One region of the Rhizobium sp. O111 genome, then DNA from elsewhere that is predicted to be linked to it. Evidence: predicted binding sites of a transcription regulator. Region 1 holds the regulator's gene; the other holds the start of a gene.
What was found. The regulator LexA, encoded in region 1, represses DNA repair genes until DNA is damaged. The targets are predictions, from matches to a motif close to TGTTCNNNNTGTGTTCNG.
Positions count from the first base shown of each region.

Region 2: a site for LexA is predicted at 2,394-2,411, ahead of ACVTFQ_RS00305 (DNA recombination protein RmuC). Genes of this name have one in related genera too.

Region 1 covers NZ_JBSHXL010000001.1:1,329,446-1,337,234, reverse strand. The annotation lists gene eno (phosphopyruvate hydratase) at 1-414, opposite strand, end outside; gene kdsA (3-deoxy-8-phosphooctulonate synthase) at 579-1,421, opposite strand; gene ACVTFQ_RS06850 (VOC family protein) at 1,418-2,302, opposite strand; gene lexA (transcriptional repressor LexA) at 2,502-3,227, shown strand; gene ACVTFQ_RS06840 (ComEC/Rec2 family competence protein) at 3,221-5,668, opposite strand; gene gltA (citrate synthase) at 5,963-7,252, shown strand; gene lpxB (lipid-A-disaccharide synthase) at 7,286-7,789, opposite strand, start outside.
Region 2 covers NZ_JBSHXL010000001.1:57,013-64,801, reverse strand. The annotation lists gene ACVTFQ_RS00320 (FitA-like ribbon-helix-helix domain-containing protein) at 1-67, opposite strand, end outside; gene def (peptide deformylase) at 134-652, opposite strand; gene ACVTFQ_RS00310 (globin-coupled sensor protein) at 749-2,248, opposite strand; gene ACVTFQ_RS00305 (DNA recombination protein RmuC) at 2,444-3,667, shown strand; gene ACVTFQ_RS00300 (ribokinase) at 3,718-4,617, shown strand; gene ACVTFQ_RS00295 (methyl-accepting chemotaxis protein) at 4,844-7,207, shown strand; gene ptsN (PTS IIA-like nitrogen regulatory protein PtsN) at 7,282-7,746, opposite strand.

The sequences.
Region 1 (7,789 bases):
CGCGGAAGCGCCACCAACGTAACGGTAGAGCGGCAGGCCGGCAGCTTCGGCGGCAGCCTTGGCAACGGCCAGCGAAACGCCGAGGATAGCGTTGGCGCCGAGGCGCGACTTGTTCGGCGTGCCGTCCAGTTCGATCATGATGTTGTCGATCTGGATCTGGTTTTCAGCGTCGATGCCGCCAATGGCGTCGAAGATTTCCGTGTTGGCGGCTTCGACGGCCTTTTCGACACCCTTGCCGAGATAACGCTTGCCACCATCGCGGAGTTCGACGGCTTCGTGCGCGCCGGTCGATGCGCCCGACGGAACGGCGGCGCGGCCCATGCTGCCATCTTCGAGATAGACATCGACTTCGACGGTGGGGTTACCACGGCTGTCGAGAATCTCGCGGGCGATAATATCGGTAATAGCGGTCATCGGCTCTTCTCTGCTTGAGGGTGGATAAATCGTTTGAAATTCGTCTTTAATCGAAGATGCGCAAATTACAATGCCGGTTTGGGGCAGTTTGGGACCCTTTTGCGCATGCTCCTCCACATTGTTCTTCGGTGGCCTAATACACGAACGTGTCAGTCTTTTGAACGTCAGCCCTTGGCGATGGCGTCAAAGGCCAGAAGCTTCTCAAGCAGGCGCGGCATGTCCTTGAGATAGACCATGTTCGGGCCATCCGACGGCGCATTGTCGGGATCTTCGTGCGTCTCGACGAACACACCGGCGACACCGACGGCGACAGCCGCACGTGCCAGCGTTTCCACGAATTCGCGCTGGCCGCCACTGGAGCCGCCCTGCCCGCCCGGCTGCTGCACCGAATGCGTCGCATCGAAGACAACAGGCGCGCCCATGGCTTCCATGATGGGGAGCGAGCGCATGTCGGAGACCAGCGTGTTATAGCCGAAGGAAGCGCCGCGTTCGCACAGCATGATGTTCGGGTTGCCGCTGGCATTCAGCTTGGCAAGCACGTTCTTCATGTCCCAAGGCGCCAGGAACTGGCCCTTCTTGACGTTGATGGCGCGGCCGGTCTTGGCGGCAGCGACCAGCAGGTCCGTCTGCCGGCTAAGGAAGGCCGGGATCTGCAGCACATCGACGACAGCGGCGACTTCGGCGCACTGCTCCTCGGTGTGGATGTCGGTCAAGACAGGGAAGCCGTATTCCTTCTTGAGATCGGCGAAGACTTCGAGCGCCGTTTCAAGACCGATGCCGCGCTGGGCCGACAGCGAGGTGCGGTTGGCCTTGTCGAAGGAGGACTTGTAGACAAGGCCGATGCCGAGCTTGTCGCAGAGCTCCTTCAGCGTGCCGGCGATCATGAAGGCATGGTCGCGGCTTTCCATCTGGCAGGGGCCGGCGATCAGCGACAGCTTGCCGGTGTTGGAAAACACCACACGGCCGGCGCCTTCGCCAACGGCCACCTCGGAATTGGTCTCAGTCATCGTTTCTCCTCGAAGGCGAAGAGCGCGCCCTGGCCGGGTGCGGCCTTCACCAGAATTCGATTGTTCTTGCGTGTATAGGTGATCCCGTTAGCAGCCAAATGCGCCTCTGTCACGGCGAGATCGGCAACGGAAAAGACAATCGCCGCGCCACGCAGGCCGCGATCGGCCTTGGGCTCGGCGAGATCGTAGTAAGCGTTCAAGCCATCCGGCGACAGGATATTGATACGGGCGTTGCCGGCATCCAGGCTGACACCGAACGCCTCCTCGCGGGTCGCCTGCGCATCAGACGCCAGCTGCAACAGCGGCGCGAACGCCTTGGGATCGGACGACGAGAGCACGATCGACAGGATGCCCAAAACGCCATTCGCATGGGTTTCCAAGGCCTTGAGATCGCTGGGCAGTGGGTTGACGCGCTGGCAGGCGAAGAGGAAGAAATCGGGTGCGCGCAGATCGGCCGCGAAAGCCAGGCGGAACGCGGCGGTCGCCTCAGAACCATCCGGCATCTTCATCTGCCGGGCAAATCTCAGCATCTCGCCGCCGCTCATGCCATCGTCGATGAAGCGGGCGTGATCGCTATCGGCATCCGGCGTACCGAAGACGATAGCCGACAGGCCGTCGTCGCCGCAGCGGAAGCGGAAGGCACGATCACGTGCGGTGAAAACGTTGCCGTCTCCGATGGCCGCTTCGTAAGTCTCCAGGCTGGCGATGCCGAGCGGCTCGAGGTAGGTTTTGTCGGCAAAGAAGACGCAGGCATTCTCGGTGCCGAATGGGTGCCGCGCATCGGCGGCGACGGTAAAACCGAGCTTGCCCAGGCGCTCGCGCGCCATCTCGATATTGACCACCGGCAGCACCACGTGGTCCAGGGGATGGGGGTCACTCATCGGCAAATCCTCCCGAAATCGGCAGAGATGTGCGCTGGCTTTCGCCACAATGCAAGAGGCGAGCGCGGTTAAATCGAATGAAGTGCAAAATCGCGACGATTCCGAGCCAAGTTTTACGAAAATTTAGGCACTTGCGGAACACATATGGAACATATAGTGTCCGTTCTGGCTTTGTTTCACGACTCTGGGGTTCATTTCGATGCTGACACGCAAGCAACAAGAACTGCTTCTGTTCATTCATGAGCGGATGAAAGAGTCGGGCGTTCCGCCATCCTTCGACGAAATGAAGGATGCACTCGATCTAGCATCAAAATCCGGCATTCACCGGCTGATCACGGCGCTGGAAGAGCGCGGCTTCATTCGCCGGCTGCCAAACCGGGCGCGCGCGCTCGAGGTCATCAAGCTGCCGGAAGCCTATAATCCGAGCCTGCAGCCGCGACGCGGCTTCTCGCCGAGCGTCATCGAGGGCAGCCTCGGCAAGCCGCAGCCGGTGGCCGCGGCCCCTGCCCCGAAGGCCGCGCCCAGCGCCGACAACGGCAACTCGGCGTCCGTTCCCGTCATGGGCCGGATCGCCGCCGGTGTGCCGATCTCGGCGATCCAGAACAACACCCACGACATCACCGTCCCCGCCGACATGCTCGGCTCCGGCGAGCACTACGCGCTCGAGGTCAAGGGCGACTCGATGATCGAAGCCGGCATTTTCGACGGCGACACCGTCATCATCCGCAACGGCAACACCGCCAATCCCGGCGACATCGTCGTGGCGCTTGTCGACGATGAAGAGGCGACGCTGAAGCGCTTCCGCCGCAAGGGCGCGTCGATCGCGCTGGAAGCTGCGAACCCGGCTTACGAAACCCGCATTTTCGGGCCTGACCGCGTCAAGGTTCAGGGCAAGCTCGTCGGGCTTATTCGCCGGTATCACTGAGTGGTGACATCGCCAGGCGGTGACTGGTCGTCGCTGAAGCTGTCGTTGCGCCAGTCATAGGCGCGATGGCGCAACCAGGGGCGACCGAGGCTTTCATAGGCGGTTTTGACGACGGGTGTCCCCTGCTCGTCGATACGGATTTCGACGGCGCCCGATCGCCTGAGGGTTTCGCCGGTCAATAGCATTGCGCCGGAACGGCATGTCGCCTGGCGCAGACGGACAGGCGTGATGACGATATCGGCCACATCGCAGGCGGGACCGAGATAGGCGGCGTTTTCGAGCGTCGCGATGACGTAGCCGCTATCGAGCGCTGTCACGCACCAGGCCATCTTGAGGCACTGGAAACCGCTGTCGTTTGTCGAAGCCGCTGCTTCGCGCATCATGGCGCGCGCTTCGCGTTGTTGTTTCAGTGTCAGTCGTGGCCTTGGCTCACCCCTCCTGGGAATGGACAATGCCTCGCCTTCGATCACATCCGGCGGCTTGTGGTCTTCGATCGCGAGCGCGCGCTGCCATTGCCCGAAGATGAAGTCGGGCGGCCGTTCGCGGTTGCTGGCAAGGCCGTCGCCTGTAACTGCCGCCACAAGGCTTCCATCCTCGGACACGACGAGTTCTGGCGCAGGTGTCGCAGGCAGCAGGACGACGACGATCGTTGCAAGCGCGGCAACCGCAGCGCCGATCCATCGCAGGCGCGTCCGCATCAGCCCCCAGACGAGGAAGCCGAGTACGGCGATCGCGAAATACCATTCGGGAATCCGCCCGATATCGACACTGCCGCCCCAGCCGGAAACCATCTTTGCGATGTCGATCACGAGATCCAGCCCGAAGCCGGCGACCTTCCACGGCACAGCGTCGAGGCCAAATGGCGTCGCCAACATCGCGGCCATTCCGAAGGGCATGACGATGAAGGAGATGACGGGCATGGCAAGCAGGTTGGCGGGAAGGCCGTAGCCGCTCAGCCTGTGAAAATGCTCGATCGAAAACAGCGCCGTCGAGAAACCGCCGATCATCGAGGTCAGCGCGATGCCGCCGAAGAAGCGAAGCGTGACCATGACCGGCTTTATCGCGGGATGCGTGAGAAGAACGCTTTCGCGATGCCGCCTCCTAGTCCACACAGCAAAGCCCGCGACCAGCGCCAGCGTCGCGGCGTAGGACATCTGGAAGCTCGGGCCCAGCACCTCGGATGGCGACATCAGAATGATCAGCATCGCCGAGAGCGCGATGTTGCGCAGGCTGATCGAGGGGCGATCGAACAGCACCGCGACAAGCATGATCGCCATCATGATGAAGGCGCGCTCGGCGGAGACGGCAAAGCCCGAGATCATGTAATAGGCCGTCAGCGCCAGAAGCGCGCTGCCGGCGGCAAGCTTCTTGGTCGGATAGGCCTGTGCGAAGCCAGGAAACAGTCCAAAGAACAGCCGCAGCCCGACAAAGCAGATGCCGGCCGACAGCGCCATGTTGAGGCCCGAGATCGCGACGATATGCGCGAGGCCGGATTGGCGCAGCGCCTCCGTCGTCTCGTTGGAGATGACGCGTCTCTCATCGGTGACAAGCGAGGCGGCGAAGGCGCCGGTATCATCAGGCAGAATGCTGCGGATGCGGTCGCCAATACTGCTGCGCAGACCGTAGAGCCATTCCACGGCGCGATCGGCGGCAGAGAGATCGGCGATATCGATCTGCGACGCGATGGGCTGCGGAATACCGTAGAAGAAGCCGTTGGCGCCGATGCCGTCGAAATAGGCGGAGAATGCGAAATCGTTGAGTTCGGGCAATGCCGGTCCGGCTGGCGGCGTCAGGCGCACTCGGCCCGTGAGCCATCCGCCGACCGCGACAGGCTCGCCGGCACGCGCGACGAGCGACACTTGCTGCGGCGGACGCTTGAGCGCAGGCTCGTCCGTGCGCGTTACCCTTAAGATATAGCGCCAGCGGCCGTTGTCGTCGCCCTCGCGCCGTTCCACGCGGCCGGTCACAGTCGTAGTCACCGCTGTGTCGAGAACGACGGTATCAGCGCGCCAGGTCTCGAGTTGCGCCGCGAACATGCCAAGGACGACGAGCAGGCCTGATATCGCCACACGGCGGGTGGCAACGGGCGCGGCGCCCGCCAGAACGAAGACGAGACCGAAGAGAACAGCCCAGGCAAGGAGCCGCATGGGCGGGATATCGACAGCAAGGCGGAACCAGGCGATGGCGCCTGCGCCGAGGAAGATGGGCGACGCCAGGAAAAAGCGGCCGTGATCGAATTCCGTGCTGAACGCTTGTGCTGCAACGGCTGCCTGGCGGCCGATCCCTCGGCTTGCGCGACTCAGAAAACCCGACGTCGACTGCGTCAACGGCGCGCGCGTCATTATGGCACGGGCATTTTGCCCCGGTACGGCCGGCAAATTGGCAATTTGCGCCGCTTCGGGTGGCATCAAAACGACGTGACTGGCATTCAACTCCGGCATGCAACGACACCCGAAAGCCACCCTGACCTGCAATCAGAATGAGGCCAGCGGAACCGAAACGCAACTATAATCGTTTGAATTCAAACGGGAAATAAAACCATCGAAAATGTCAGGATTATCATTGGCTTCCGCTATGCGGAGACGGCATCTCAGCACTGCTCAAAAGTTGATACTGCGATGCACAAAATGGCATCACGGTAACTTGGCATTAGGCGCGCGATCATATAGCTATCGCAGACGACGCTTAACCCTATGGCGCTTTTAAGGCGCCAACCGCCAGTTTGGAGGATCAGAATGACGGATCAAAGCGCAACACTAAAACTCGGTGAGAAAACAGTCGACCTGCCGGTCAAGAGCGGCACGATCGGACCTGATGTCATCGATATCGGCGCCCTCTACAAGAACACGGCTTCCTTCACGTACGATCCTGGTTTCACCTCGACCGCATCCTGTGAATCGAAAATCACCTATATCGATGGCGACGAGGGCGTTCTGCTCCATCGCGGTTACCCGATCGAGCAGCTGGCCGAACAGGGCGACTTCCTCGAAGTCTGCTACCTGCTTCTTTACGGCGAACTGCCGACAGCCGCGCAGAAGAAGGACTTCGACTACCGCGTGACGCACCACACGATGGTGCACGAGCAGATGAGCCGCTTCTTCACCGGCTTCCGCCGCGACGCGCATCCGATGGCCGTCATGTGCGGCTGCGTCGGCGCCCTGTCGGCGTTCTACCACGACAGCACCGACATCACCGATCCGCACCAGCGCATGGTCGCTTCGCTGCGCATGATCGCCAAGATGCCGACGATCGCCGCCATGGCCTACAAGTACCATATCGGCCAGCCCTTCGTTTACCCGAAGAACGACCTCGACTACGCGTCGAACTTCCTGCGCATGTGCTTCGCCGTTCCTTGCGAGGAATATGTGGTCAATCCGGTGCTTGCCCGCGCCATGGACCGCATCTTCATCCTGCACGCCGACCACGAGCAGAACGCTTCGACCTCGACCGTTCGCCTCGCCGGTTCCTCGGGTGCCAACCCGTTCGCCTGCATCGCGGCCGGCATTGCCTGCCTCTGGGGCCCTGCCCACGGCGGCGCCAACGAAGCGGCGCTCAACATGCTGCAGGAAATCGGCACGGTTGACCGCATTCCTGAGTATATCGCCCGCGCCAAGGACAAGAACGATCCGTTCCGCCTGATGGGCTTTGGCCACCGCGTCTACAAGAACTACGACCCGCGCGCCAAGATCATGCAGAAGACGACGCATGAAGTGCTCGGCGAACTCGGCATCAAGGACGATCCGCTGCTCGACGTCGCCATGGAACTCGAGCGCATCGCGCTGACCGATCCATACTTCATCGAGAAGAAGCTCTATCCGAACATCGACTTCTATTCGGGTATCACGCTGAAGGCTCTCGGCTTCCCCACGACCATGTTCACCGTTCTGTTCGCTCTCGCGCGCACCGTCGGCTGGATCGCGCAGTGGAACGAAATGATCGAAGATCCGCAGCAGCGTATCGGCCGTCCGCGCCAGCTCTACATCGGCGAAGCGCAGCGCGACTACGTTCCGGTTTCCAAGCGTTAATCTCGACGCATCGAAGCTCAAAAAGAAACCCGGTCAGTTTTGACCGGGTTTTTTGTTTTTCAGGACATCAAGCACGATTTCCGCGGCGTGTACGCCAGGCGGCTTTTCGGTCTGCATCCGCTCCCAGACGAGATCGTAGCCCTCCATCATCGAGCGGCGCGGCAAGGTGTCGGACGAGAGCTTCTCGGCCCAGCGCGTGAAACTCGCGCCGCGCACGACCTCGTTGATATATTCGGGCACGACAGCGTAATCGGCAACAAGGTTCGGGATCGCCGCCGTCCAGATCTTGATCTTGCCGGTCATCAGCTTGATGATCCAGTCCGTCTTGTAGGCCGAAACGGTGGGGACGCCTGCGAGCCCTAGCTCCAGGATGACAGTGCCGGATGCGGCCATGGCGGCGTCGGCCTCGGCGAAGGCTTTCCACTTGTCGTCCTTGCCTGTCACCACATCGGGCTTGACCGGCCAGTCCTTGATGATCTCGCGCACCATGGCCTCGCGGCGCGGCGCAGTCGGCAGCACAAAGCGGATGCCTTCGTT
Region 2 (7,789 bases), 1.3 Mb from region 1:
TCTCGGCGCGCGCGGAGATATCGCGCTTCAACGCGTCGGAAATATTGCGGATCAGAAGATCACCCATATCGGCACCTCCTATTTGATATCACTGATATCATAGAAGGGCCGGGCACTGTTTTCAAGCAGCCGCTCAGAGCGCCTTGGTGGTCTTGGCGGCCTTGGTGAACTTCTTGATGACCATCTCACGCTTCAGGCGGGAGATGTGGTCGATGAAGAGCACGCCGTTCAGGTGGTCAATCTCGTGCTGCAGGCAGGTGGCGAGCAGGCTGTCTGCCTCCATCGTCTGCTCCTTGCCGTCGCGGTCGAGATACTTGACGCCGACGGTCGCCGGGCGTTCGACTTCGGCATAGTAATCCGGGATGGAGAGGCAGCCTTCTTCATAGACCGAGCGCTCATCGGAGGACGAGACGATTTCGGGATTGATGAAGACGAGCGGCTGCTTTTCCTCCCCCTCGCGCGCAACGTCGATGACGAGCATGCGGCGGGCAACGCCGATCTGAATGGCGGCCAGTCCGATGCCAGGAGCATCGTACATGGTCTCCAGCATGTCGTCGGCGAGACGCTGCAGATCGCTGTCGACGCGCTCGATCGGCTTGGAAACCTGACGGAGCAGCGGATCGGGAAGAATGATGAGTGGCTTGATGGTCATGGCGTTCCCATAACCCATCTTTTTGCGGGATGGAATTATCCGATGGCCGGAGGCGGCGCTTTTTTACGCCGCCTTCGCAATTTCGACGCTTTTGCCTCAGGCGGCGCGGCGCGAGGCCTGATAGCCGGCGTGGCTGGCGCTGTCTGTGCGGAAGCGCTCAAGCAGGCCGACCAGGCCTTCCACCTCGTTGCGCAGGCGCCGGGTTTCAGACGAGGTGCGCTCCACCATGCCCGAATTCTGCTGGGTAATGGTGTCCATGTTGCGGATGGCGACGCTGACCTCGTTAACGCCGGTCGCCTGATCGCGCGCGGCGGCGGCGATATCGGCAACGAAGCTGCTGATGTTGTCAATGCGGTTGATCATATCGCTCAGCGACTCGCCGGTGCTGCTGACGATGTCGACACCCTGGTTGACCTGCGCGGAGCTCTCGGAGATCAGCTTCTTGATCTCCTTGGCGGCATCCGCCGAGCGCTGCGCCAGTTGGCGGACTTCCTGGGCGACGACGGCAAAGCCCTTGCCGGCTTCGCCTGCGCGCGCGGCTTCAACGCCGGCGTTCAGCGCGAGAAGGTTGGTCTGGAAAGCGATGTCGTCGATGACGCCGATGATCTTGGTGATCTCGCTCGACGACCGTTCGATGCCGGCCATGGCGGAGACGGCGCTGGTGACCAGCTCGCCGGAATTCTTCGCCTTCTGCTGCGTTTCGCGGACGGCTGCGGACGCCTTTTCGGCATTGGATGCCGTCTGGCCGACGCTGACGGAGAGCTGCTGCAGGGCGGCCGAGCTTTCCTCGACCCCGGCTGCCTGCTGGGCGGTGCGCAGCGCCAGATCGTCGGAACCCTTGGCGATCACATCGGTGCCGCGCAGGATCTCGCCGGATGTGGCGCGAACGGATGCGAAGGAGGCGCGAAGGGCGGCCACTGCGCGGTTGTAGTCGTCGCCCATATCCTTGAAGTTGCCCGGCAGGTCAGCCGGCAAGGTGGCTTCGAGATCGCCGCGCGACAGCGCTTCGAGACCGCGGCGGAGATGGCTCAGCGCCATTGCCTGATCGGCTTCCGCCTTTTGGCGTTCCTCCTCAAGCTTCAGGCGCTTCTCTTCCAGCGCTTCCAGATAGACCGAGATCGAGTAATCCATATCCAGCATCGCCGCCTTGACGACGGCGGTGAGCTTTTCGCCGAGCAGCTTGCCCTGGCCGCGACCGAAGCGCGACGGCCATTCCTTGGCCATCAGGCCCTTGATCAGGTCGCTCATCAACAGCGCGTAGCCGCCGATGTACCAGCGTGGCTCGAGGCCGATGCGCGCGTGGGTCTTGCCGACGGCGACCACGCCCTTGACGTAGGCTTCGTCGAAATTGCCGCCGGCGAGGTTGGCCCAATGGGCTTCCTGCCGGGTCTTGGCGCTATTCATGTGCGACTTGTCGGAGAAGAAGCTCGCGACCGAGGGTGTGCGCGCCAGCTTTCCGTAAAATCGTTCGAGCGCGCCGCTCAGCAGCTCCGAAATCGCCGGGCGCATCTGGCGCAGCGACTGGCGTGCGCTGTCATCCAGCTCGATGAAATCGAGGCGTTGCTTAAGACCGTTCTCAGGCTGCTGGCTGCTCATAATATATTTCTGCTTTTTCATTTGATGAAGGGCAATTTTCGCGCAGCTTTTCCCTAATATAGTTTCTTAAGCGTTAAATTATCGGGTTATTTGTTAGCTAGCGCTCGAATGCCGCACCACGCATCGTCGGAAAGACCATTTACGATGTTCACGTTTTGATCTGGAAATGCCACGCGACTTTGCTATGGTGCAATCATGACAACAAGCACCGACTCGCTTTCCGCCACCCTTTCCGGTCTCAGCCCCATGTCGCTCGCGCTTGCCGGCGCGGCGCTGGCCATCGTGATCGTCTTGATGCTTGCCTTGCTCGTTCGTGGCGGCCAGGCGCGGCGCGAGCAGGCCGAGGAGGCGCTGGAGCGTGCCGCCGAGGCGGATGCGCGGATGATGGAGCTGTTGCGGATCCAGTCGGAAATGCAGGGCCGCATGGCGGCGATGGCCGAGGTGTTCGGCTCGCGCCAATCGGAACTCAACCAGGCGATCAGCCAGAGGCTGGACGGCATGTCGCAGCGGGTCAGCACCACGATTACCGAGCAGACCAAGTCCACGCATGAGAACCTCAGGAGGCTGCAGGAGCGGCTGGCGGTGATCGATGCGGCACAGAACAATATCCAGACGCTCGCCAAGGACGTGGTCGGGCTGCAGGCGATCCTGTCCAACAAGCAGACGCGCGGCGCCTTCGGCCAATCGCGGATGGAAACGATCGTTGCCGATGGCCTGCCGATCGGTGCCTATGGCTTCCAGCAGACGCTGAGCAACGGCTCACGCCCGGATTGCACCATCCGCATGCCCAACGGCGCGCCGCCGCTGGTCATCGACGCGAAGTTTCCGCTGGAAGCATGGAACGCCATTCGCGACGCCGGCGGGCCGGAGCTTGCCAAGGCCGCGTCGCAGCAGTTTCGGCGCGATATGGAGATCCATATCCGCGATATCGCGGAGAAGTATCTGATCCAGGGGGAGACGCAGGATACCGCGTTTCTGTTCGTGCCGTCGGAATCGATCTTCGCGGAAATTCACGAGAATTTCGAAGCGATCGTGCAGAAGGCGCATCGCGCCCGCGTGGTCATCGTTTCACCATCGCTGCTGATGCTGTCGATCCAGGTTATCCAGGCTGTCTTGAAGGATCAGCGGATGCAGGCGCAGGCGCATGTCATTCAGGGCGAAGTCGCCAGTCTGATGGATGATCTCGGCCGCCTCGACGATCGCGTGCGCAAGCTGCAGGGGCATTTCGCCATGGCGCAGAAGGATGTCGACATGATCGTCACCTCGGCCGACAAGCTGACCAAGCGCGGCGCCAAGATCGAGGCGCTGGAATTCGAGGGTGCGGATGCAGGTCGCGTCCCGGATGAAAGTGCGCCCACATCGAAATCCGTGGAGAGCAGAACAGGACTTCTCAAGCTAAGGGTAGTTGACGACGAGTGACGGCTTCGGCAGTGTCGCGCCCGACAAAAGCACTGGGAAGGACACCTCGCATGATCACCGTTTTCGGCTCCATCAACATGGACCTCATCGCCACGACGCAACGGCTTCCGAAGCCGGGCGAGACGGTGGCCGGCAACGGCTTTTCGACGGCCGCCGGCGGCAAGGGCGCCAACCAGGCGCTGGCCGCACGTCGCGCCGGGCGTAGCGTGACCATGGCGGGCGCCGTCGGCCATGATGGCTTTTCGGACGAGGCGCTGGCGCTCCTAAAGGACGCCGGCACCGATCTCCAGTCCGTCAAGCGCGCCGACCAGCCGACCGGGACCGCGATCATCCTCGTGGGCGGAGACGGCGAGAACATGATCGCCGTCGTGCCGGGCGCCAACGGCACGGTCACGGCGCAGGATGCGGATCAGGCCGTCGGCGCGATGAGCAAGGGCGACACGCTGATGCTGCAGCTCGAAATCCCGGTTGCCGCCGTCGAGCAGGCTCTGGCTGCCGCGCGCGCCAAGGGCGTCACCACCGTTCTCAATCTCGCGCCGCTGATTGCGGATGCGGCGCGCCTCGGGCGCCTGGCCGATATCGTCATTGCCAACGAGACCGAGTTCGAGCTTCTGGCCGGGCAGGAAAACATGAGCGCGGAAGACCGCGAAGCCGCGCTGAAGCGCCTCAACGCCGAGACGGGGCAGACGCTGATCGTGACGCTTGGCGGCGATGGCGTGGTGGCGATCCGCGACGGCGTGATATCGCGGGCGAAGGGGTTGAAGATCGAGCCGGTGGATACGGTCGGCGCGGGCGATACCTTCTGCGGTTACTTCGCGGCCAGCCTCGATGAAGGGCTCGATTTCGAGCCGGCGCTTCGTCGCGCAGCCGTTGCCGGCTCGCTCGCATGCCTCAAGGCAGGCGCCCAGCCGTCCATTCCCTCGCGCGAAGACGTCGCAAACAAACTATAAGCGTTATCCGCCGACGACATCGGCGATGCGTTTGCTTGCGATCGGTCGAAACATCATCGCATTTCACTTAAATTTAATAGGTTTCCGGCGATCTTCCGCGTGATCGCCGGCTCCTTTCTCCAAGGGGATACGGCATTCGCCACGGCGGCTCCATGATGTAGTCGCCCTCGCTTCTTGTGCCGGCGGATGCTTCGCCCGGCCCATCCTTGATCCCCCCGAGGAATGCATGTTCATCTTTCGCATGAAATCGCTTGCGGCCAAACTCATTGTGATTACCGGCAGCGCGATCGCGCTGGTTCTCCTGATCTCCAATTTCTTCCTCATCGGCGAGACCCGTGATCGCGTGGAAACGCTGACCATGGACCAGGCAAATCTCGAGGCGAAATCAATCGCCAACGAAGTCGCGTCCTCGGTCGGCGAACTGGCGGGCGCCGCGCGCTCCATGGCCGGCGTCATCGGCCGCGGCCACGAAGGCAAGTATCTCGATCGCAAGGCGATCGTCGATATGCTGAAGGCCAATGTCGAGCGCAACCAGTTCGCCTTCGGCAGCTGGTTCGGCGAAGAGCCGAACGCATTCGATGGCCAGTCGCCGTCGCTCGCCGGCCGCACGGATCTCGGATCGGACAAGACCGGTGCCTTCAACGCCTATTGGACCAAGAAGCGGGACGGCGGCTTTACCTTCTCCGTGTTCGCATCGGACTACAAGGCCGAATGGTACAGCCTGGCCGCCGCCAGCAAGAAGGGCGCGATCTCCTCGCCCTACGCTGAAACCACCACCGGCGAGAATACCGCGATGACCTCCATCGGCTACCCGGTCATGTCCGGCGGCAAGATGATCGGCGTCAGCGGCGTCGACATTTCGCTGAAGTCGCTCGCCGACAAGCTCGGCGGACTGCATCCCTTCGGCACCGGCCGCGTGACACTGCTCTCGCAGGGCGGCAACTGGATCGTCGCGCCGTCCAAGGATCTGGCGATGAAGCCCTACGAGGGTGAAGGTGCCGATGCGGTCAAGACCGGCCTCGCGACGCTTGCGCCTGCTGTCGTCAAGAATCTCTCGATCGATGGCGGCGAGCAGTTCGACCGCGTGGTCTATCCCTTTGCGCTCCCCGACGTGAACACCAACTGGGTCATCCTCGTCGACGTGCCGCACAGCGCGATCAACGCGCCGGTGCAGGATCAGACCTTCATGATGATCGTTGCAGGCATCGTCGTTCTGGCAGCCGTCATGCTGGCGCTCTACTTCGCCGTCCGCGCCTTCGTGCAGAAGCCGCTCGGTGATCTCGTCGCCAGCGTCAAGATGCTGAGCGAAGGTCGCTACGAGCAGCCGGTCGTTGGCCAGGATCGCTCGGACGAAACCGGTTCCGTCGCCAAGGCGCTCGAAGGCTTCCGCCATGCGCTCGCCGACAGCCGCCGTCTCGAAGCAGAAGCCAAGAGCCAGCGCCAGGAAGCGGAAGACGAGCGCGGTCGTTCGGAAAGCGAACGCCAGCAGTCGGTTTCGCTACAGCGCCACATCGTGTCCATCGTCGGCGCCGGTCTGTCCGAGCTGTCGCAGGGCAATCTCAGCCACCGCATCACCGATGAATTCCCGGGCGAATACGGCAAGCTGAAGCAGGACTTCAACGCGGCGCTGGCCGCCCTTGAAGAGACGATCACGACGATGAACCTCAGCGTCGTCAACATCGGCTCCGGCACCAGCGAGATCAGCGGCAGCGCGTCTGATCTGGCCAAGCGCACGGAACAGCAGGCGGCGAGCCTGGAAGAAACCGCAGCAGCCCTGAACGAGCTGACCGCGCAGGTCAATTCCAGCGCCGACAATGCGCGCACGGCCGCCGACAACGTCAACCACGCCTGCGAGGATGCGGAACGCTCCGGCGATGTCGTGCGCAAGGCGATCGCCTCGATGCACGGGATCGAGCAGTCCTCCACCGAGGTTTCGCGCATCATCGGCGTCATCGACGAGATCGCGTTCCAGACCAATCTGCTTGCGCTGAATGCCGGTGTCGAAGCCGCGCGTGCCGGTGAAGCCGGCAAGGGCTTCGCGGTGGTTGCCCAGGAAGTGCGCGAACTGGCCCAGCGTTCGGCGAATGCCGCCAAGGAGATCAAGACGCTCATTAATACCTCGGCCGTCCAGGTCAAGGAAGGCGTCGATCTCGTCGGCCGTGCCGGCGACACGCTGCACAACATCTCCGAGCAGGTGATGCGCATCAATGGCCTGATCCGGGAAATCTCGGCATCGGCCAGCGAGCAGGCGATCGGCCTCAAGGAGGTCAGCCAGGCGATGAACCAGATGGACCAGGTGACGCAGCAGAACGCCGCCATGGTCGAGGAGACCACCGCGGCCAGCGTCACGCTGAACGAAGAGGCACAGACGCTGCAGCACCTCGTCGCCCGCTTCCGCGTCAGCAACGCCAACCACGGCGCACCGCTGCGCTCCACCGCACAGCAGATGCGGGCACCGGCAGCGGCACCGAGCTATCGCCCGTCGTCGCAGCCGAGCTATCGCCAGGCAGCCGCCCCTGCCCCGCGCCGCGCTGTCGCGCAGTCGCATGGATCGGCAGCTGTGGCACAGGACAATTGGGAAGAGTTCTGAGCCGATCGGCTGAGCCAAAACAAAAAGAGGCGCCGGAGCAATCCGGCGCCTCTTTTCATTTGAATTGAATAGGATCAGGCCGCGTTGGAGGTCTGCTCTTCATTGAGGAAAGCATAGATCGCAGAGGCGCTGTCGGTGGCGCGCAGCTTGGCGACGAGATCGTGGTCGCGCAGCACGCGGGCGATGCGCGACAGGGCCTTCAGATGATCGGCGCCGGCGCCCTCGGGCGCCAGAAGCAGGAAGACGAGATCGACCGGCTGATCGTCCAGCGCTTCGAAATCGACCGGCTGGTCGAGACGCGCGAAGATGCCGACGATGGAATTGACGCTTGCCAGCTTGCCGTGCGGAATGGCGATGCCATTGCCGACGCCGGTGGAACCAAGCCGCTCGCGCTGCAGGACAACGTCAAAAATCTCGCGCTCGGACAGCCCGGTGACTTTCGACGCCTTGGCCGACAATTCCTGCAGGAGCTGTTTCTTGGAGTTGACCCTGAGAGCGGGAATGATCGCATTCTGCTGCAGCAAATCTGCCAAAGCCATTTCTTTTTCCTTTTGTGCCAAGCCGGGGGAGCGGCAGATGCCT